DNA from 3 places in the Agrobacterium sp. 16-172Ci genome. Region 2 is predicted to be linked to each of the others. Evidence: predicted binding sites of a transcription regulator. Region 2 holds the regulator's gene; each other region holds the start of a gene.
The links. Region 2 encodes LexA, which represses DNA repair genes until DNA is damaged. Its sites were predicted from a motif close to TGTTCNNNNTGTGTTCNG; they were not measured.

Region 1 (6,975 bases), on a different contig from region 2:
TGCCGAAGGAACCGTGGAGGTCCCACAGCAAGCCGGCGATGACATTGCCGACCAGTACCGCGAGACCCGTCATCAGATTGAAAACGCCGAAGGCCGTTCCCTTGAGATGCGGCGGCGCCGTTTCCGCAATCAGGGCTGCGAGCAGCCCCTGCGACAGGCCCATATGCAGCCCCCATAGAAGAATGCCGAACAGGAACAGCGGAATGGAATTGGCAAAAGCGAGCGTCAGATAGGAGGCCACCAGCACGACCATGCTCGCCGCGATAATCCCTGAGCGGCCGATCCTGTCCGAAAGCCGGCCGGCGGGATAGGCTGTCAGGCCATAGACGGCATGCATGATGACCATCGTGATCGGTATCCATGCCGGCCGGAAGCCTGCCTCTTCGGATTTCAGCAACAGGAATGCTTCGCTGAAACGGGCGAAGGTCAGGAGCGACGCCGCGATGATGACGATCCAGACCGCCCGATTGAGTTTCGCAAAATCGGCGAGCCGGAATGGCTTTTCGGCTTTCGGTCTTGCGGGCGCATCCGGTTCCGTCACACCGGCGATGAGAATGAACACCGCAAGGAAAGCGGGAATGACCGCGATCCAGAAAATGGCGAGTACATTTTCGCTGAGCGCGAACATCAGCCCGATGGCCGCCAGCGGCCCGAGGAAGCCGCCGACCGTATCGAGCGACTTTCTAAGCCCGAATGCGGCGCCACGAATTTCAGGCGGCGTCACATCGGCAATAAGGGCATCGCGCGGCGTTCCGCGAATGCCCTTTCCGACCCGGTCCACCGCCTTGGCGGCGACGATCCAGCCAAGCGAGGTGGCAAAGGGAAAAGCGAGTTTCGAGATTGCGCCGAGACCGTATCCAAGCACGGCGAGCATTTTCCGCCGCCTCGTCCAGTCCGCGATAATCCCGGAAAACAGCTTGGTCGTGGTGGCGATGGCAACCGACATTCCCTCGATGAAACCGACAGTAACCGCGGAAGCACCGAGACCGGAAACGAGATAATAGGGCAGCAGTGTCTGCACCATTTCCGAAGAAATATCCATCAGAAGGCTAACGATGCCCAGCACCCAGACCGTCGCTGGAATGCGTGCCCGAACCGTCGCGGAAACAGGCGCAGAAGAAGTCGTCATGATGGCCCCCGATCGTCTCTGGAATAATCATGTCCTCCTGAAACAATCAACCGGGCGGATATCGTGCAACCGCGACAAACGGGGAAAATCAGGGCCATCAAATCTGTGGGGCTGAAGCAAATACTGCCGAAGCCCGATGAAAGGGCTGGCCATTTCATGCAAAAACTCTAAGCTCCAGCGCCGGACACGGATTGCCGAGAACCATCAGTTTTCAGTTCAAATCATTAGGGAGAAAACATCAGATGAGCCTGCGTATCAACGACATAGCACCAGACTTCACCGCCGAGACCACCCATGGTCCGGTGAGCTTTCACGACTGGATCGGCGACGGCTGGGCGGTCCTGTTTTCGCATCCGAAGAACTTCACCCCCGTCTGCACGACGGAACTCGGCGCGATGGGCGGCCTGCAGCCGGAATTCGAAAAGCGTGGCGTCAAGATCATCGGTATTTCGGTCGATCCGGTCGAAAGCCATGAAAAATGGAAGAACGATATTCGCACCGCGACCGGTTTCAACGTCGATTATCCGCTGATCGGCGACAAGGACCTGAAGGTAGCAAAGCTTTACGACATGCTGCCGGCCGGCGCTGGCGACAGTTCCGAAGGCCGCACGCCTGCCGATAACGCCACCGTGCGCTCCGTCTTCGTCATCGGTCCCGACAAGAAGATCAAGCTGGTCCTCACCTACCCCATGACCACCGGACGCAACTTCGAGGAAATTCTTCGCGCGATCGATTCCATCCAGCTCACCTCCAAACATCAGGTGGCGACACCGGCCAACTGGAAGCAGGGTGAAGATGTCATCATCACCGCCGCCGTTTCCAACGAGGATGCGATTGCCCGTTTCGGCTCCTACGACACGGTTCTTCCCTATCTGCGCAAGACCAAGCAGCCCGGCTGATTTGAAGCCTGTGATGGGGCGGTGAACATCGTCGTCCCATCCCGCCGCATCTCTCATGGCTTTATGATCCCGCCATGATAGTCAAGCCGGTACGTCTCGACATGGCCCCGGTAAATGCGCTCGATCCCGGTGAAGGACCGGAATTCACCTTCATTCGTATCGACATAGACCAGATTTTCCACCGGGTTGGTGAAGCCGCCAAGGAACCGGCCCTGACGATAGAGCGTGGAAAGCGACCGCTGAATGACCATGCCGGCCGTGGCGCCGTCGATCATGTCGGGCCGGAGGATGCGGCCGTAATAACTCATCGCCCACACCGCCGTTCCCTGATGCCAGACAACCTCCTGGCCGATGAAATCGGTTCCCCCGAAATAGCTGTCGATATAGTGCCAGTCGCCGCTCTGATAACCGAGATCGTGCGATCCCTTGCGGGTGGGCGTCGCGGATTTGCTGCCGCCGCCGACATAGGTGGCGGACTTCGCCTGCACAATGAACTCTTCCAGCATGGGAAACCTTTCGAGACAAGAACATAAAGTGAACATAGGCGATTTTCAGGGTGGTCGCAAGTGCCGCCCCCACCCGGCATCGACCCCGCATTTCAGCAATGGCGGGCTTGGTAATCGCGGCGTTTGCGCTTAGAAGCGTGACAGGAATTATCTCAAAAAGAGTGCTCATGCCGCAAAACCCGCAAATCTATGTCGATGCCGATGCCTGCCCCGTGAAGCCGGAGATTCTCAAGGTGGCGGAGCGGCATGGGCTGGAAGTGACCTTCGTTGCCAATTCCGGTCTGCGCCCGTCGCGCGATCCCATGGTGAAAAACGTCATTGTTTCCGCCGGTTTCGACGCGGCGGACGACTGGATCGCCGATCATGCGGCCGAAAACGACATTGTCATCACCGCCGATGTGCCGCTGGCTGGCCGCTGCGTCGCCAAGGGTGCGCTGGTGACCGGGCCGACGGGCCGCGTTTTTGACCAGTCGAATATCGGGATGGCGACGGCGATGCGCGATCTCGGCGCGCATCTGCGCGAAACCGGTGAAAGCAAGGGATATAATGCAGCTTTTTCACCGCGTGACCGCTCCGCCTTTCTGGAGACGCTTGACCGTTTCTGCCGCCGTGTCAAAAAATGACGGCGCCAACGGAAAGGTGCCGCTCATGACCCCGGCCAATATGAAAAGCAACAGCTATCGCCGCCATCAACCTTTCGTCGTTGCCTTTTTGGTCGGTGCCGTGAGCCTTGGCCTGGCGCTGGTTTTTGCGCCGCCGCTGGCGATCGAGATCGCGGCCGTTCTGTTCTTCCTGACCTATCTCACCCTGATTGCCTTTCGCCTGTCGGGCCTGACGGCGCAGCACCTTAAGGCCCATGCCGATAGCGACGATCTGCCTGCGGTCGCCATCATCGCCGTTACGCTGCTAGCCGTTGCCGTCGCGGTGGTATCGCTGTTTCAGGCTCTCAACCATGCGGGCGAGACTATCTGGACGCTGCTCATCGCCTTCGCGTCGGTTATCTTCGGCTGGCTGACCATCCACACCATGACCGCCCTGCATTACGCCCATCTTTACTGGCGGCCCGCGATGGTGGACGGCAAACGCCAGCATCGCGGCGGCATGGATTTTCCGGGCACGAAGGAACCCTGCGGTTACGACTTTCTTTATTTCGCCGTGGTGATCGGCATGACGGCGCAGACGTCGGATGTGGGGATAACCACGACCGCCATGCGCAAGGTGACGCTGCTGCACTCCATCGTTTCTTTCTTCTTCAATACGGTTCTTGTGGCGGCGGCGGTCAATGCAGCCGTTTCGCTTGCAGGCTGAACCGCAAAATTTCACAAGGAATGGCTTCATGAACATTATTTCGCAGAATACGGCCTTTGGCGGCATGCAGGGCGTATTTTCGCACACATCCGAAACCCTGAAATCTGAGATGAGCTTTGCGGTTTACGTGCCGCCGAAGGCGATCCATGAGCCCTGCCCTGTCCTGTGGTATCTTTCCGGCCTCACCTGCACCCATGCCAATGTCATGGAAAAGGGCGAATATCGCCGCATGGCCTCGGAACTCGGGCTGATCGTCGTCTGCCCGGATACCAGCCCGCGCGGCAATGACGTGCCAGATGAGCTGACCAACTGGCAGATGGGCAAGGGCGCCGGATTTTATCTCGATGCCACAGAAGAGCCCTGGTCCGAGCACTATCGGATGTACAGTTATGTGACGGAAGAACTGCCTGCTCTCATCGGCCAGCATTTCCGTGCGGATATGAGCCGCCAGGGCATTTTTGGCCATTCGATGGGCGGCCATGGCGCTATGACCATTGCGCTCAAGAACCCCGAGCGTTTCAAGAGCTGCTCCGCCTTTGCGCCGATCGTGGCTCCCTCTTCGGCCGACTGGTCCGAGCCGGCGCTGGAAAAATACCTCGGTGCGGATAAGGCTGCATGGCGTCAATACGACGCCTGTGCGCTGGTCGAGGACGGCGCGCGTTTTCCCGAGTTCCTGATCGATCAGGGCAAAGCCGATAGTTTTCTTGAAAAGGGCCTGCGCCCCTGGCTGTTCGAAGAAGCGATCAAGGGCACGGATATCGGCCTGACGCTGCGCATGCATGAGCGCTACGACCACTCCTATTATTTCATTTCCACCTTCATGGATGACCATTTGAAGTGGCATGCGGAGCGGCTGGGATAAGGATGGAGAAGCGGGCTGGCGGCGCCCTGTAAGCGCCGCCGCTGCCGATTTAACCTGACATTACGGGATGCGGGCAATGACCTTGATCTCGAAATCGAAGCCGGCAAGCCAGTTGACGCCGACGGCCGTCCAGTTCGGGTAAGGCTTTTGGCTGAAAATCTCCTGCTTGACGGCCATGATCGTTCCGAACTGGTTTTGTGGGTCCGTGTGGAACGTCGTCACATCCACAATATCATCGCAGGTGCAGCCCGCCGCTGCAAGCGTGGCCTTGAGGTTTTCAAAGGCCAGCCGGACCTGACGTTCAAAATCCGGTTCAGGCGTTCCATCGGCACGGCTGCCGACCTGGCCGGAAACGAAAAGAAGATCACCGGATCGGATAGCTGCGGAATAGCCATGCTCCTCGTAAAGCGCATGCCTGTTGGCGGGGAAAATTGCTTCGCGTGCGGTCATTATGCATCTCTCTTTTGGCTGAGTGGTCATGGATGCCGAGAAGCGTTGCTCTTTTTAAAAGAGGCTTCGGACGCCCATTTACATACGTTACGTATGTCAGATAGTTACATACGCGCCGCATGTCAATTACATATACGTGACGTATGTTAATTTAAGAGCACCGAAGATGCGCCTGATTGAAGCTTGAAATATTTCGGAAGCTGAAATGCGGACGAATAGGCTTCGCGCTCTCGCCTTTTGTGTCCTGCTCATGGAAACAGAGCCGTCGCCAGCGTCGTCGGGCCGGGTCGGCTGAGCCTGAATTCGCGGATCACACGTTCGGCGACACCATAGGCAAGTTCCTGCTCTATCGACTGATTATCGAAGCTGACGACGGTGGCGGTGAATTTGGCCTCGGCGATCACCTCTCCCGTCGCGACGGCTGCGGCGCGGACGATGACCTTGGCTGACGCCCTTTCCCCGAACAGGAACGGGCCGCGTGCAACGGATGCGAGACGGATGGTCAGTACCACGCGCGGCCGCGTTTCTCCACGCGCCGTTGTTTTGATCGCATTCTGCACCTGCGCATGAATGGACTGCATCAGCGCCGGAGCGACATCCGGGCGTGCGGCGACGAATGCGCCGCGCACATCGTACAGCAGCCGGTCAGTATGGGTCGCTTCCGGTTCCAGCCTGAAAGACATGAGCGTGAAACACGCCAGCACAAGAATGCCAAGGCGTTTCAACGAGGTGGTCATGATCAGCGGCTCCCCTAACGTGAGGTAACCGCATATTCGGCCATCAGGGTTAGAAAAGCGTTAAGACGCGCTCTTGAGCGACTCCAGAACATTGAGTGCCGCGCGCATATCGACAAGCCTGACGGCGCGGCGCTCAAGCGCCTCCTCGTCCTCGCGCCATTGCTCGGCGGTCCAGTCCTCGTCCAGATGGGCGAGCGCCCAGGCTTCCTCCAGCGTCAACTCCCCTTCCGCCAGCGCCAGCGCCAAAATGGCGGAGCCGGTCAGCGATGTCATGGTGTGGAGAGCGGCAAGCGCAATCGGCGTATCGTATTTCTTCAGCGTTACCGCAAAGGCCGCGATGGCTTCGCGCGGCTGGTCCTGATGCATCACGCCTTCAACGAGAATGAAGCGCGCTCCGAGCACATTGGCCGCCCAGTCCAGAACCGGATCCCAATGGTCCGTCTGCCGCGCAACCAGCGCTTCCGGATCGCCGGCGCGATAGCAGAGGAGATCGGAAGAGGAAAATCGAAGTATGTCCTCAAAAACCGCCTGGGTATCATTGGCGACGCCATCAATGGCCGTGTTCACATGCCGAGAAACGGGCATGACCACCGGATTGACCACTTCTTTCTGGGCATCCCATTCATCGCGAAGCAGTTCCGCCAGCGCGCGCGTCGGGACGGTCAGCGGCTTCTTGGCGGGGGTGCGCAGCGGCTTGCCATCGAGAAGGATGGTAAAACCGCCCTCCTCCGCCTCGCCGACGGTGACATCCTGATAGAACCGCTTCGGCAGAGGTTTCTGCATCTGGATCTGCGCGCGCAGGATCGGGTCGGGATGGCTCAGGCCCTCCGAAAGGTCGTTCAGGAGATCACGCATGGCACGTCCTCGTCAGTCGGATAGAAAGGTTATTCAAGAATATCGGCCGGAACATAGGCCGGAATTTCGCGCGGATGGCTGACGACCGCATCGGCGCCTGCCTTCCAGAGATCGTCGACCGAGGCATAACCCCAGGCGACGCCGATTGCTTTCGCGCCGGCGGCCTTGGCCATCTGCATGTCGTAGATCGCATCGCCGATAACGACAGTATCGGCCGGAACCATGCCGG
Region 2 (6,975 bases):
GCACTGCCGCCGGTCTGGCGCGCGAAGGTTTCGTGCCCTTTGCGACCACCTATGCGGTCTTCGCCGCCCGCCGCGCTTATGATTTCATCGCGATGGCGATTGCCGAGGAAAACCTGCCGGTGAAGATCGTCTGCGCCCTGCCCGGCCTGACGACGGGTTACGGCCCCAGCCATCAGGCAACCGACGATCTGGCGATCTTTCGCGCGCTGCCGAACATGACGATCATCGACCCGTGCGATGCGACCGACATAGAAGGCGCGGTGCCAGCCATCACGGATTTTAACGGCCCCGTTTATATGCGCCTGCTGCGCGGCCAGGTGCCGGTGGTGCTCGAAGAATATGGCTATCGGTTCGAACTCGGCAAGGCGAAGCTTATCCGCGATGGTGCGCAGGTTCTTTTCATATCGTCCGGCATATTGACGATGCGGGTTCTCGAAGCGGCTGCCCTGCTTGAGAAGGAGGGCGTCGGCTGCGCCGTGTTGCATTCCCCCACCATCAAGCCGCTCGATACCGCCTCGATCTTCGCGGAAGTGGACCGGGCGGATCGTCTGGTCATCGTGGCGGAAAACCACAGCGAAATCGGCGGGCTTGGAGAGGCCGTAGCGATGGCGCTGATGAAAAGCGGCCGGGTGCCGCGCCTGCGGCAGATCGCCCTGCCCGATGCTTTTCTGGATGCAGGCGCGCTGCCCACCCTGCATGACCGCTACGGCATCTCGACGGCGATGATCGTGGCGCGCGCAAGGGCGTGGCTGGAGAATGAAAATTTTGAAGTACCGCACGGTTCGGTCTAAAGGCTGAAGCTCAGACATGGTGCGGAATCAGCCCGGGGGGAGCCGGCGGTTTCAAGGGAGTGGAGCGCGTTATCCGCGTGGTCGGACAACGCCGAGAGTGTTTAAATCCAGGGAGGAGAAAAATGAGTATTTCCATCAACAGGCGTATGTTCCTGACCGGTACCGGACTGGCGCTGGCTGCGCCGGCCGTTCTGACGACGGCCCGCAACGCCCGGGCCGCCACGACGCTGACGCTCGGCCATGGGGCTGCGCCGGGCAATCCGCGCACGCTGGCGGCCGCGAAATTCGCGGAACTCGTTGCCCAGAAAACCGAAGGCCGCGTGGCGATCAATGTCGCCGGTTCGGAAACGCTTGGCAGCGACGCCGCCATGCTGACCAGCCTGCGCACCGGGGCGCTGGATTTCACCGCCAACAGCCAGGGTCCGGTTTCGAGCGTTGTTCCAGAACTTGCGGCGCTTGGCCTGCCCTTTCTGTTCAGCAATGCCGATCAGGCGATCAAGGTACTCGAGGGCGATGTCGGCGCATCGCTCGATGCGCGTTTCCAGAAGGTCGGCATCGTGCCGCTCGACTGGTGGGATAACGGCATCCGCCATGTCTCCAACTCCAAACACGCCATCACCAAGCCACAGGACGTCGCGGGCCTGAAAATCCGCACGCCGGCCGACCCGATGACCATGGATATCTTCAAGGCGCTGGATGCGGCGACGGTTCAGATCGCGTTTGGCGAACTCTACATCGCGCTTCAGCAGGGTGTCGTTGACGGGCAGGAAAATCCGCTCGTGAATATCGAAAGCTCCAAGCTTTACGAGGTCAACAAACATATCAGCCTCACCGCCCATAAATGGGAGTCCACCCCGTTCCTGATGTCCAAATTCGCCGAGGGGCGGCTGGGCAAGGATTTTGAGGCGGTCAAGGCGGCTGCGAAGGAGGCAGGCGCGCTTCAGCGCAAACTCTCGGCGGAAAAGGCAAGCGCGTCACTGGCCGCCTTCAGGGCCAATGCCGCCATCGAGGTGGTGGAAGACCTCGACCACGCGGCCTTCGCGAAAGCGACCGCGCAGGTGCTGGAGACATGGAAGCAGAAGCCCTTCGGCGATTTCGTCGCCGCGCTGGAAAAGGCTGCCAAGGGCTGACGAGCAGGATGCCGGGCCGGCGCATGCCGCCAGGCCTCGCCTTCATGTCCACCGACAGGATCGGCGGGAGCCTCGCTCACGCCGACATTCATACGGTTTCAGTTTTCAGGAGATGCGCCAATGCTCGAAGGAGCCTTGTCCGCCGCCAATCGCGTTGACAGTTTCATCGCCACCCTCTGCCGCATCATCATCGTGGCAACCGGCATTCTGCTCACGGTCATCATGACCGCAAACGTCATCGTCCGCTATCTATCGACATCCGGCGGGCTGGATTTTGCGGAAGAACTGCCAACCATGCTGTTTCCATGGTTCATCGTCGCTGGCATTACCCTTGCCGCGCAGAGCGGCGCGCATATGGCGGTTGAATGGATCTATGACAAGTTCGACGAACGCGGCAAGGTGGGCGTTCTGCTGTTCGCCAATCTCGTGACGGTCGCAAGTTTCGTCATTCTCGCGCAGCAGGCGCTTGTCGTCGCCGAGATCGCTGGCGCGGAAATCAGCCCTGTGCTGCAATTGCCCAATAGCATCGGATATTATTCCATCGCCTTCGGCGCGGCACTGGTCTCGGTCACGACCGCAACCGCGAGCCTGCGCATTCTCTCCAGCGGCTGGCATGCCCGCCCGCACGGTGCAACCGAGGAGATGCCGCTATGACCATCGTGATGATCATTGCATTTTGTATTCTAATGATGATTGCGGTTCCGGTCGGTTATGCGCTGATCATCTCTGCCGGCGTCGCCGTGCTGTGGAACGGTTATGTGCCGCTTTTGATCGTGGCGCAGCAGGTGTACGACCAGACGCAGTCTTTCCCGATGCTGGCGCTGCCGTTCTTCATGCTCGCGGGCACGCTGATGCTCGGCGGCAAACTCGGAACCCAGCTTCTGGAACTCGCCTCCAAGGCCATGCAGCGCTGGCGCGGCGGCCCGCTTTCCACCACCGTCATTTCGTCGGTCGTGTTCGGCGGCGTGTCCGGCTCCGCGGTCGCCAATGCGAGCGCACTCGGTTCGGTGCTCATTCCATGGCAAAAGCGCCAAGGCTACCCCGCTCCCCTCTGTGCGGCCAACAATGCCACCTCAGCGGTCATCGACGTGCTCATTCCGCCGTCGATCCCGATGATCCTCTATTCATTGGTCAGCGGCGTCAGCATCGCCAATCTGTTCATCGCCGGCATTCTGCCGGGCCTGCTCATGGCCGCCGGTTTCATCTTCGTCTGCTGGGCCATTGCCGTGCGGCGCGGTTATGCGGTGCGTGACGAAAGCATCCGCAAGCGCGATCTGGCGCTACTTGCATTCCGCAGCCTGCCGGCGATCCTCCTGCCGATCCTGATCATCCTCGGCCTCCGCTTCGGCTTTGCAACGCCAACCGAAGTGGCCGTTCTTTCCGTCGTCTATTCGCTCGTGCTCAGCATCTTCTTTTATCGCGATCTGACGTGGAAGCGTTTCTGCGACAATTTCGTCGAAGCTGGTTCCGCAACCGGCGTCGTCATGCTGGTCATCATGGGCAGTGCGGCGGTGGGCTGGGTGCTGACCTTCGATCAGGCGCCCCAGCATTTCGCCACCTGGGTGGCCGAGAATATCTCCAACCCGATCCTGATCATTCTCATGATGAACATCCTGATGCTGATCATCGGCATGCCGCTCGATCTGCCGCCGTCGATCCTGCTGCTCGGACCGATCTTCGTGCCGCTCGCCGATATGATCGGGCTCGACCGGGTGCAGCTCGGCATGATGATGGTCATCAATCTCGGTATCGGGCTCTATACGCCACCGATCGGCACCACACTCTTCATCTCGTCCTCCATAGCCAGAGCGCCGCTCGGCGCGACGACGAAGGAATTGTGGCCGTTCTTCACCATGGCGATGCTGCTCCTCATCGCGGTCAGCTTCATTCCTGCGCTCACGATCTACTGATATAAGAGCCGTAGCAAACGGCAGCCAGAAACCACCGGCCGGGTCTCTCCGATCGGTGGTTTCTGGTATTCAAGATGCGGCACACATCGTTAGATCTGCTTTGTTGATAGTTTCGACGATCAAATCACGATCTGCGATGCACCCTTCACGAAGTTTTAGGGGATTGCGGAACACATATGGAACATATAGTGTTCGTTCTGTATTTGTTTCGCGACTTCAACGACGATTCTCAAGGGTGTTTTCCTCATGCTCACGCGCAAACAGCAGGAATTGCTTCTCTTCATTCATGAAAGAATGAAAGAGTCCGGCGTGCCGCCCTCCTTCGATGAAATGAAGGACGCACTCGATCTTGCATCCAAATCCGGCATCCACCGGCTGATCACGGCACTCGAGGAGCGCGGCTTTATTCGCCGGCTACCTAACAGGGCGCGGGCGCTGGAAGTCATCAAGCTACCGGAGGCCTATGCGCCGGGTGCAAGGCCGCAGCGCGGCTTCTCGCCGAGCGTCATCGAAGGCAGCCTCGGCAAACCGAAGACGCCGGAGCCGGCCCCTGCCCCCAAGGCGCCCACTAATGATTTCGCCGGCGCCGCCACCGTGCCGGTCATGGGCCGCATCGCCGCCGGTGTGCCGATTTCCGCCATCCAGAACAACACCCATGATGTGGCCGTGCCGGTCGACATGCTCGGCTCGGGCGAACATTACGCTCTTGAGGTCAAGGGCGACTCGATGATCGAAGCCGGCATTTTTGATGGCGATACCGTCATCATCCGCAACGGCAACACGGCCAATCCGGGCGACATCGTCGTGGCACTGGTGGATGATGAAGAAGCGACCCTCAAGCGTTTCCGCCGCAAGGGAGCGTCCATCGCTCTGGAAGCCGCCAACCCCGCCTATGAGACCCGCATCTTCGGACCGGACCGGGTGAAAATCCAGGGCAAGCTCGTGGGGCTGATCCGCCGTTATCATTAATTGGCAGCCCGCCTTTTTTCGCCAGGGGCGTCATCGAGAAGAGGACGCTCCCTTTGAGGCATCTTGGCTTGTTCCCTGGAACAATTCGGCCCTGCGCAAGTAAAGAGAGGGTGTGTTTCGCCCTCATCTCCGGGCGGTGACGTGGATATGCCTCCTTCTCCCTTCCCTCACCTTCCCATTCATCAACGCGGCTTATGGGAGCCATGGATTATTTGCAATATTCCAAAGGCCATCCGCCGGTATAGAAATGCGCGTCATATCGGGGAAACATGTCATGTACGATCTTTATATCGCCAACAAGAATTACTCCTCATGGTCGCTACGGCCCTGGGTGTTGATGCGCACGCTCGGCATCGCCTTCGATGAAAAACTCGTTCCGTTCGGAGAAGGCGTTTCCTTCTCCACCTTCTCGCCGACCGGCAAGGTGCCCTGCCTTGTCGATGAGGGCGTGACGGTTTGGGAATCGCTGTCGATCGCCGAATATCTGGCGGAAAGACACCAGGGCGTCTGGGCGACCGACAAGCAGGCACGGGCCTGGTCACGTTCGGCGGCGAGCGAAATGCATGCGGGCTTTTCCTCGCTGCGCAATCTCTACCCGATGTCGGTCGGCATTCGGGTAAAGCCGAAGGGTGGCGATACCGGGCTTGCGGCCGATATAAAGCGCATCGATACGCTGTGGAGCGAAGGCCTCGCGAAATTCGGCGGGCCTTTTCTTGCCGGCCAGAAATTCACGGCGGTCGATGCCTTCTTCTGCCCGGTGGCATTTCGTTTCCAGACTTATGGCGCGGAACTTTCGCCCGCGGCGAAAGCCTATTGCGACCGGCTGCTCGCCCTTCCCGCGATGCGCGAATGGTACGAGGCCGGACTGAAGGAAGTCTGGCGCGATGCGGCGCATGAAGAGGAAATTAGCGGGATCGGCGAATTGACCGCGGATCTGCGCATCAAGCCCTGACGGTCCATGCTGGCGGCACTTTATTGCGATGCCGCCAGCAACCGCATGATGGCATCAGGCACGTCGTGATCGAAACGGCCGCTTTTCCAGTCGTAATAGCGATGTTCGCTCCAGGGCCTGTCCATGCCGGCGATTGCGGCGCGCAGCCTGCCGACGACCGCTGCCTGCTCGTTGCCGGCGAAGTCCATTTCCAGCGAACCGATCCGTCGCAGGATATCCCGGTTCAGCAGAAGTGCACCCGAGCGGCATTGGGAGAAGGACGTTCTGCGGGAGACGATAATGATATCGGCGATATCGCAAGCCTTTCCGGCAAAGCGGCCATCTTCCAGAACGATGATCCATTCGCCGCTTCCCGCGCGCGCAACACACCATGTGCCTTTGCTGCAGGTGAAAACACCGGGCTCGGCGTCTCTCAAGGCCGCTGTCATCTGCCGTGCAACTGCACTCATCTCTTGCGGATCAAGCTTCGCCCTCGGGGCCAAAGCCACGGTTTTTGCCGTAGCCTCGCTCTTTAGAAAGACCGGCGGCACAGGCTGTTCCGGCAAAAGCAGCGCCCTTTGCCACTGGCCATAAACGAAACCCTGCGGCTGAGCCTTCGTCGTGTAGGCTTTGCCGTCTTCCAGCAATGCCACCAGCTCGCCATCCTCGTGAACAAGCAAATCGGGCGGATCGCGATAGGCCGTGGCGGATGACAGGCCGAAGGCGAGGAATAGAAGCGGCATGCCCAGAAGCGCAAGCCGGCTGCGCAGCAAAGTCAGCAGCAGAAAACCAGCCGAGGCGAGCCCCAGAAACCACCCGTGCGGCCGGCCCGTCGCAGCGCTTCCGCCCCAGGACGCCACCTCCTGCGCAACCTCGATGACGAGGGCCATGCCGTATCCCATGACCTTCAGAAATGGTGCGTCCAGCCCGAAAGGCATCAGCAGCATGGCGACAAGGCCGAAAGGCATGACGATCAGCGACATGGCGGCCAGATTGGCGAAAAGTCCATAGGTGGTGACACGCTGAAAATGCTCGACCGAATAGATCGCCGTCGAAAGACCACCGATCAGCGACGTCGTGATGACACCGCCGATAATGGCGCCCGCCGTTTGCGCCACCGTCATCCATGCCGGTTTGCGTCCGATGAACAGACGCTCGCGATCGATACGCCAGCGGCTCCAGGCGGCATAGGAGGCGACGAGCGCGATGGTCGCGGCAAAAGACATCTGAAAGCTCGGACCCAT
Region 3 (6,975 bases), on a different contig from region 2:
CGCGATCCTTAATGTGCCCGTTTCCTTTTTTTTCGAAGATGCACCCGGCGATCAGGCTGGCGGCACACCCGGCATGGCGGAGGCGTCGAGCTCCAACTATGTGGTCGACTTTCTGTCCTCGGCTGAAGGTCTGCAGCTGAACCGCGCCTTCGTGAAGATCGCCGACCCGAAGGTTCGCCGCCGTCTCGTCGATCTCGTCAAGGCGCTCGCCGCCGAAGGTGACGCCGAGTAAGCGCAGCCCGCGCGACGCAGAAAATTTCCGGCACGGGATGCCGGGCACTCAACGGTCCGCAAGGACCGTTTTTTTGTGCCCGATTGGAAAGGAATTCTCACATAAAGATATATTTATGTGGTTGTGTCCTTGTTTTTCACGGCCGAAATGACTAACAAACTCCAAGACCGTTCTTTGAGGGGAATCCCGCATGCGTGCCAATTATCTGTTCACCAGCGAGTCCGTGGCCGAGGGTCATCCGGACAAGGTTTGTGATCGTATTTCCGATGAAATTGTGGATCTCATCTATCGTGAAGCGTCCAAGACGGGCGTTGACCCGTGGACCGTGCGCATTGCCTGCGAAACGCTTGCGACGACCAACCGCGTCGTTATCGCCGGTGAGGTTCGGGTTCCCGATACGCTTCTGAAGAAGGACAAGGACGGCAAGGTCCTCAAGGACGCCGCTGGCCACCCGGTTATCAACCCCTCGAAGTTCAAGTCTGCCGCCCGCAAGGCGATCCGCGACATCGGCTACGAGCAGGATGGTTTCCATTGGAAGACCGCCAAGATCGACGTTCTCCTGCATCCGCAGTCTGCTGATATCGCGCAGGGCGTGGACAACGCCTCCGACAAGCAGGGCGACGAGGGCGCCGGCGACCAGGGCATCATGTTCGGTTACGCCTGCAAGGAAACGCCGGACCTCATGCCGGCTCCGATCTATTATTCCCATCGTATCCTGCAGCTGCTCGCCACCGCCCGTAAAAGCGGCGAAGGCGAAGCGGCCAAGCTCGGCCCCGACGCCAAGAGCCAGGTCACGGTTCGTTACGTCGACGGCAAGGCGGCGGAAGCCGTATCCATCGTTCTGTCCACGCAGCATCTCGATGCAAGCTGGGATTCGAAGAAGGTTCGCGCCGTTGTCGAACCCTATATCCGCGAAGCTCTGGGCGACCTGAAGATCGCTGACGATTGCCAGTGGTACATCAACCCGACCGGCAAGTTCGTCATCGGCGGTCCCGATGGTGACGCCGGCCTGACGGGTCGCAAGATCATCGTCGACACCTATGGCGGCGCCGCGCCCCATGGCGGCGGTGCATTCTCCGGCAAGGACACGACCAAGGTCGACCGTTCCGCCGCCTATGCCGCCCGTTATCTCGCCAAGAACGTCGTGGCTGCCGGTCTTGCCGAGCGCTGCACGATCCAGATTTCCTACGCAATCGGCATCGCCCAGCCGCTGTCGATCTATGTCGATCTGCATGGCACCGGCAAGGTCAGCGAAGATCAGGTCGAGGCCGCGATCCGCAAGGTCATGGACCTGTCGCCGTCGGGCATCCGCCGTCATCTCGATCTCAACAAGCCGATCTACGCCAAGACGTCTTCCTACGGCCATTTCGGCCGCAAGGCCGGCCGTGACGGCTCCTTCTCCTGGGAGAAGCTCGATCTGGTGAAGCCGCTCAAGGAAGCTTTGAGCGCTTGAAGCATTTCCGGTAAAATCGCGTAGCGGTTTTACGTCCGGAAAATGCGTCAACCAGATATCGCGCTTGTTATTTGACGGCGATTGAGAGATACCGTCACCAATTTTGTAACCCGCACAGTGCCTCATGTGGCGCTGTGCGGGTTAAGTCTATTTGTTCTTGAGAGTATGAGATGACGGAAGAACGGCGTTCGCGCGCGACGGAAGCGTTTTTTGGCAGACGCAAGGGCAAGCCCCTGCGCAATCAGCAGGTCGATACAATCGAGAACCTGTTGCCTTTGCTGAAAATCGATCTGGAAAGCGCCCCGCCGCAAAATCTCGCCGCTCTTTTTCCCGCGGATGTGCGGTCGATCCGTCTGGAGATAGGCTTTGGCGGCGGCGAGCATCTCGCCCACCGCGCGGTTGAAAACCCGGAGACGGGTTTCATCGGCGTGGAGCCCTTCGTCAATTCCATGGCCAAGCTGCTCGCCGCCGTGCGTGAACGCGAGCTGATGAATATCCGCCTTTACGACGATGATGCGACGCAATTGCTGGACTGGCTGCCCGAGGGATCGATCGATCATATCGACCTTCTCTATCCTGACCCGTGGCCGAAGAAGAAGCACTGGAAGCGTCGTTTCGTTTCAGACGTCAACCTCGCCCGTTTCCATCGTGTGCTGAAACCCGGCGGAAAGTTCTGCTTCGCTTCCGATATCGATACCTACGTGAACTGGACGCTGCAGCATTGCGCCCGCCATGGCGGCTTCGAATGGACGGCGACGAGTGCTGATGACTGGCGCACGCCCTACGCCAACTGGCCGGGAACGCGTTATGAGAACAAGGCGAAAAGAGAAGGCCGCAGCTCGGCCTATCTCACCTTCATTCGTCGTTGAGCGGCTGATCCCTCAGAGTGCCGCATCCACTTCCGCGGCAAGCGGAATGGAAGGCTGGGCGCCGGCGCGGGTGCAGGCAAGTGAGCCTGCGACGGCGGCTCGCTTCAGCGCCCTTTCGAAATCCATACCCTGATCGAGGCTCGCGGCGAGATAACCGCAGAAGGTGTCGCCCGCACCGACCGTATCGACCGGTTCGATCTTGAGGCCGGAAGCCCGGAAAACCTTGCCGTTGCGCATGGCGATCACGCCATCGGCACCGAGCGTCACGATCAATGTCTGGCCGGTCCTGTCATGCAGGGCTTTCAGTTCGGTTTCCCGCTCAGAACCGGAAAGGCCGTTCTTTCCGATCAGCAATTCGAACTCGGTTTCATTGGCGATGACGATATCGGCAAGGCCCGCAAGCCGCGGCCCATCGGCGGTCAGTGGCGCAGTATTGATGACGGTGGTGACGCGCTTTGCCTTCGCAGCCGTCAGCGCCGCTTCGATAGCGGGCGCGGGTATCTCGAACTGCAGCATCAAAATATCGCCCGCCGACATTTCCGCCAGGGCTTTCGCGGCGTCGGATGCGGAGACTTCACCATTGGCGGCGGGAATGACCGAGATCATGTTTTCCCCGCCTTCGCCGATAAGGATCACTGCCGTACCGGTAGGGCCGGGCGTGGTCTTCACGAGTGAGAGATCGGTGCCGGCGTCGCGCAGCAATGTCAGCGCCGGCGCGGCAAAGGTGTCATCGCCCGCAGCCCCTGCCATCTTGACCGAGGCGCCCGCACGCCGTGCGGCCAGCGCCTGGTTGGCTCCCTTGCCGCCAGCGGCCGTGGAGAAGGTCTCGCCCGTCACGGTTTCACCCGGCTTGGGCAGGCGTTTGGCGGTGGCGACGAGGTCCATGTTGATGGAGCCGAAAACAGTAATCATGGAGGGCGTATCCGTATAGAATTCAAGCAAGGCGGCGACTTTGCCCGAGCGGATCACTCGTCGTCAACCACCCGCAACTTTGCCGTTCCCGCCCTGTTCTCGGCAAAGCGTCGAGCCTGCTCTATTTCCCCATGCGACGTCTCTTTTTCCGTCGGTGAAAAATCGAGACCTTCGATTTTCTGGCCGCGCGCCAGCACCTTGTCGGAGGAGATCAGCATCATGTCGATATCCTTTTGCGCCAATCCAAAATGGGCCTGCAGCTTGCGCGTCCGGTCGTCCAGCCGCCGCACATCGTCCATCAGCAATGCCACTTCACCCTGAATGAGATGCGCCTGCTCGCGCATGCGCTGATCCTTGAGCACGGACTGGATGACCTGTACCGACAGCATCAGAAGTGACGGCGAAACGATGACGACGCGGGCGCGGTGAGCGCGCTGCACCAGATATTCGAAGTGCTGGTGAATATCGGCGAAGATCGATTCGGACGGCACGAAAATGAAGGCCGTATCCTGGGTTTCGCCGCGAATGAGATACTTCTCGGCGACATCGCGAATATGCACCTCCATATCGCGGCGGAACTGCTGCACGGCGGCGCGTTTGGTTTCGGGCGTCTCGTCCGCCTTGATGGCGTTCCATGCCTCCAGCGGAAACTTGGCGTCGATGACGAGCGGCGGAGCATTGTTGGGCATCTTGATGGTGCAGTCAGGCCGATAACCGTTCGAAAGCGTCGGCTGCAACTGGAAGGCCCCGGCCGGAAGCGCATCGGCAATCAGCGTCTCCATGCGGGCCTGTCCAAAGGCGCCGCGCGTCTGCTTGTTGGAAAGGATGGCCTGCAACCCGACGACGTCCTTGGCCAGATCCTGAATATTGCCCTGCGCGGCATCGATGACCGCGAGGCGCTCCTGCAGGCGGCTCAGATTCTCATGCGTCGACCGGGTCTGCTCCGTCAGTGTTTCGCCAAGGCGTTGCGACATGCCGTCGAGGCGCTGGTTCAGCGTCTGGCTCATCTCGGTCTGGCGGGTGCCGAGCGTTTCCGCCATGGCGGCGATGCGGCCATGCAGTTCGGACTGTGTTTTGAGGAGGTCGGAGATTTCGCCGTCGGCTCCTGCTTTTTTCGCACGGCTCGCCGTCACCAGCCAGGTCGTGACCAGACCGAAAACCAGAGCCGCGAGCAGCGCGCCGAAGCTGATGTCGACGGAACCGGCCCGTAACGCGGGATCGAGGAGAACGGAGAAATCTATGCTCATGATTAAATCTAGCAGGTTTCTTGTGATTCGGAAGATCAAAACAAGAACATTCCTGCGGCGGAAATGAGTCGGGCGGGACGGATGCCGGAGGCTGATTGAACCTCGTGTTTTTTATTTCCTCCGCGCAAGAGATACGTTATGGGAAGCCATGACCATCAAACCGCTTATCATTTTGCCCGATCCCGTGCTGCGCCAGCAATCGAAGCCCATCGAAAAGGTGGATGCCGAGGTGCTGCGTCTTGCCGACGACATGCTGGAAACCATGTATGATGCGCCGGGTATCGGCCTCGCCGCCATTCAGATCGGCGTGGCGCGCCGCATGCTGGTGATCGACGTTGCGCGTGAAGGCGAGGAAAAGACCCCGATCGTCTTCATCAATCCGGAAATCCTCAAGGTGTCGGACGATGTCTCGACCTATGAAGAAGGCTGCCTCTCCATCCCCGATTATTACGCCGAGGTTGAGCGTCCCGCGTCGCTCACGGTGCAATATGTCGGCCGTGACGGCAAGCAGCAGACGGTCGAGGCGGACGGCCTGCTCGCCACCTGCCTGCAGCACGAGATCGATCACCTGAACGGCGTTCTCTTCATCGACCATATTTCGCGGCTGAAGCGCGACATGGTCATCAAGAAATTCACGAAAGCGGCCCGCGCAAAGATCTGATCCGTCCTCTGCGGACCGGAATGGACGACAGGGCAGGGGGCGACGATGGCTCTTCGCATCATTTTTATGGGTACGCCGGATTTTTCCGTTCCCACCCTGCGTGCACTGGTGGAGGCCGGCCACGAGATCGTTGCCGTCTACACCCAACCGCCGCGTCCCGGCGGCCGTCGTGGCCTCGATCTGCAGAAGTCCCCGGTGCATCAGGCCGCCGAACTGTTGGGCCTGCCGGTGCTGACGCCGGTGAACTTCAAGGCAGAGCAAGACCGACAGCAGTTCCGGGATTTCAATGCCGATGTTGCGGTCGTCGTTGCTTACGGGCTGCTGTTGCCGGGAGCGATCCTCAGCGGCACGCGCCTTGGCTGTTATAACGGCCACGCCTCGCTGCTGCCGCGCTGGCGCGGCGCTGCCCCCATCCAGCGGGCGATCATGGCCGGCGATGCCGAGACCGGCATGATGGTCATGAAAATGGAAAAGGGGCTCGATACCGGCCCCGTCGCGCTGACCGCCAAGGTCACGATCGATGAGAACATGACCGCCGGAGAATTGCATGACAGCCTGATGCTGGCCGGCGCGCGGCTGATGCGGCAGGCTATGGACAAGCTGGAAACCGGTGACCTGCCGCTTGTCACGCAGGCGGAAGAAGGCGTGCTCTATGCCGCGAAGATCGACAAGGGCGAGACCCGCATCGATTTTTCGAGGCCGGCGCAGGACGTGCATAACCACATTCGCGGCCTGTCGCCGTTTCCCGGCGCATGGCTGGAAATGGACATCGGCGGCAAGGCGGAGCGCGTGAAAGTTCTGGCCTCCGAACTGGCAAGCGGTATGGGAGAAGCGGGCGCGGCGCTGGATGACGCCCTTACTATTGCCTGCGGCAGCGGCGCCGTGAGGCTCACCCGTCTGCAGAAGGCGGGCGGCAAGCCGATGTCGGCGGCCGATTTCGTGCGCGGCACACCGGTTCCGACCACAACGAGGCTCGGCTGATGCCACGTTTCCGCATGACCGTCGAATATGACGGCACGCCTTATTATGGCTGGCAGAGACAGGATAACGGCCCCTCGGTTCAGGGTGCGCTGGAGGCTGCGGTTCGCTCGTTGACGGGAGAGAGCGTCTCCATTCGCGGCGCCGGCCGCACCGATTCCGGCGTGCATGCCGTCGGGCAGGTCGTCCACGTCGATCTTTCCCGAGACTGGGAGCCCTACAAGCTTCGCAATGCCCTCAATGCGCATCTCGCCATGGCGGGTGAAGCCGTGGCCGTCCTCGATGCCGCTTCCGTGACCGAGGATTTCGACGCCCGGTTTTCCGCCCTTCGTCGGCACTACCTTTACCGCATCATCTGCCGCAAGGCCCGGCTGGCGCTGGAGCACAAGCGGGCATGGTGGGTGTCGAAGGACATGGACCATGAGCGCATGCATGAAGCCGCCCAGATGCTTGTCGGCCGGCATGATTTCACGACCTTCCGCTCCGTGCATTGTCAGGCGAACAGCCCCGTGCGCACGCTCGACCGGCTGGATGTGACGCGCACCGGCGATCTCATCGAAATCCGGGCGACGGCGCAAAGCTTCCTGCATAACCAGATCCGCTCTTTCGCGGGCACGTTGAAA

Region 1: the regulator LexA is predicted to act here: its motif matches at 2,552-2,569, upstream of ACQZ40_RS09820 (DUF5680 domain-containing protein).
Region 3: the regulator LexA is predicted to act here: its motif matches at 4,745-4,762, upstream of ACQZ40_RS01590 (DNA recombination protein RmuC).

What each region holds. Positions count from the first base shown of each region.
Region 1 covers NZ_JBNWBW010000007.1:125,665-132,639, forward strand. Annotated here, with positions in the region: gene ACQZ40_RS09810 (MFS transporter) at 1-1,129, opposite strand, end outside; gene ACQZ40_RS09815 (peroxiredoxin) at 1,372-2,028, shown strand; gene ACQZ40_RS09820 (DUF5680 domain-containing protein) at 2,082-2,534, opposite strand; gene ACQZ40_RS09825 (YaiI/YqxD family protein) at 2,702-3,157, shown strand; gene ACQZ40_RS09830 (DUF1345 domain-containing protein) at 3,183-3,842, shown strand; gene fghA (S-formylglutathione hydrolase) at 3,871-4,704, shown strand; gene ACQZ40_RS09840 (RidA family protein) at 4,765-5,154, opposite strand; gene ACQZ40_RS09845 (hypothetical protein) at 5,403-5,891, opposite strand; gene ACQZ40_RS09850 (ATP12 family chaperone protein) at 5,952-6,746, opposite strand; gene ACQZ40_RS09855 (HAD family hydrolase) at 6,776-6,975, opposite strand, start outside.
Region 2 covers NZ_JBNWBW010000003.1:9,637-16,611, forward strand. Annotated here, with positions in the region: gene ACQZ40_RS04775 (transketolase family protein) at 1-791, shown strand, start outside; gene ACQZ40_RS04780 (TRAP transporter substrate-binding protein) at 914-1,921, shown strand; gene ACQZ40_RS04785 (TRAP transporter small permease) at 2,042-2,575, shown strand; gene ACQZ40_RS04790 (TRAP transporter large permease subunit) at 2,572-3,831, shown strand; gene lexA (transcriptional repressor LexA) at 4,078-4,800, shown strand; gene ACQZ40_RS04800 (glutathione S-transferase family protein) at 5,075-5,752, shown strand; gene ACQZ40_RS04805 (ComEC/Rec2 family competence protein) at 5,773-6,975, opposite strand, start outside.
Region 3 covers NZ_JBNWBW010000001.1:315,388-322,362, forward strand. Annotated here, with positions in the region: gene ACQZ40_RS01570 (helix-turn-helix domain-containing protein) at 1-232, shown strand, start outside; gene metK (methionine adenosyltransferase) at 423-1,685, shown strand; gene trmB (tRNA (guanosine(46)-N7)-methyltransferase TrmB) at 1,856-2,554, shown strand; gene ACQZ40_RS01585 (ribokinase) at 2,567-3,466, opposite strand; gene ACQZ40_RS01590 (DNA recombination protein RmuC) at 3,520-4,713, opposite strand; gene def (peptide deformylase) at 4,862-5,374, shown strand; gene fmt (methionyl-tRNA formyltransferase) at 5,420-6,355, shown strand; gene truA (tRNA pseudouridine(38-40) synthase TruA) at 6,355-6,975, shown strand, end outside.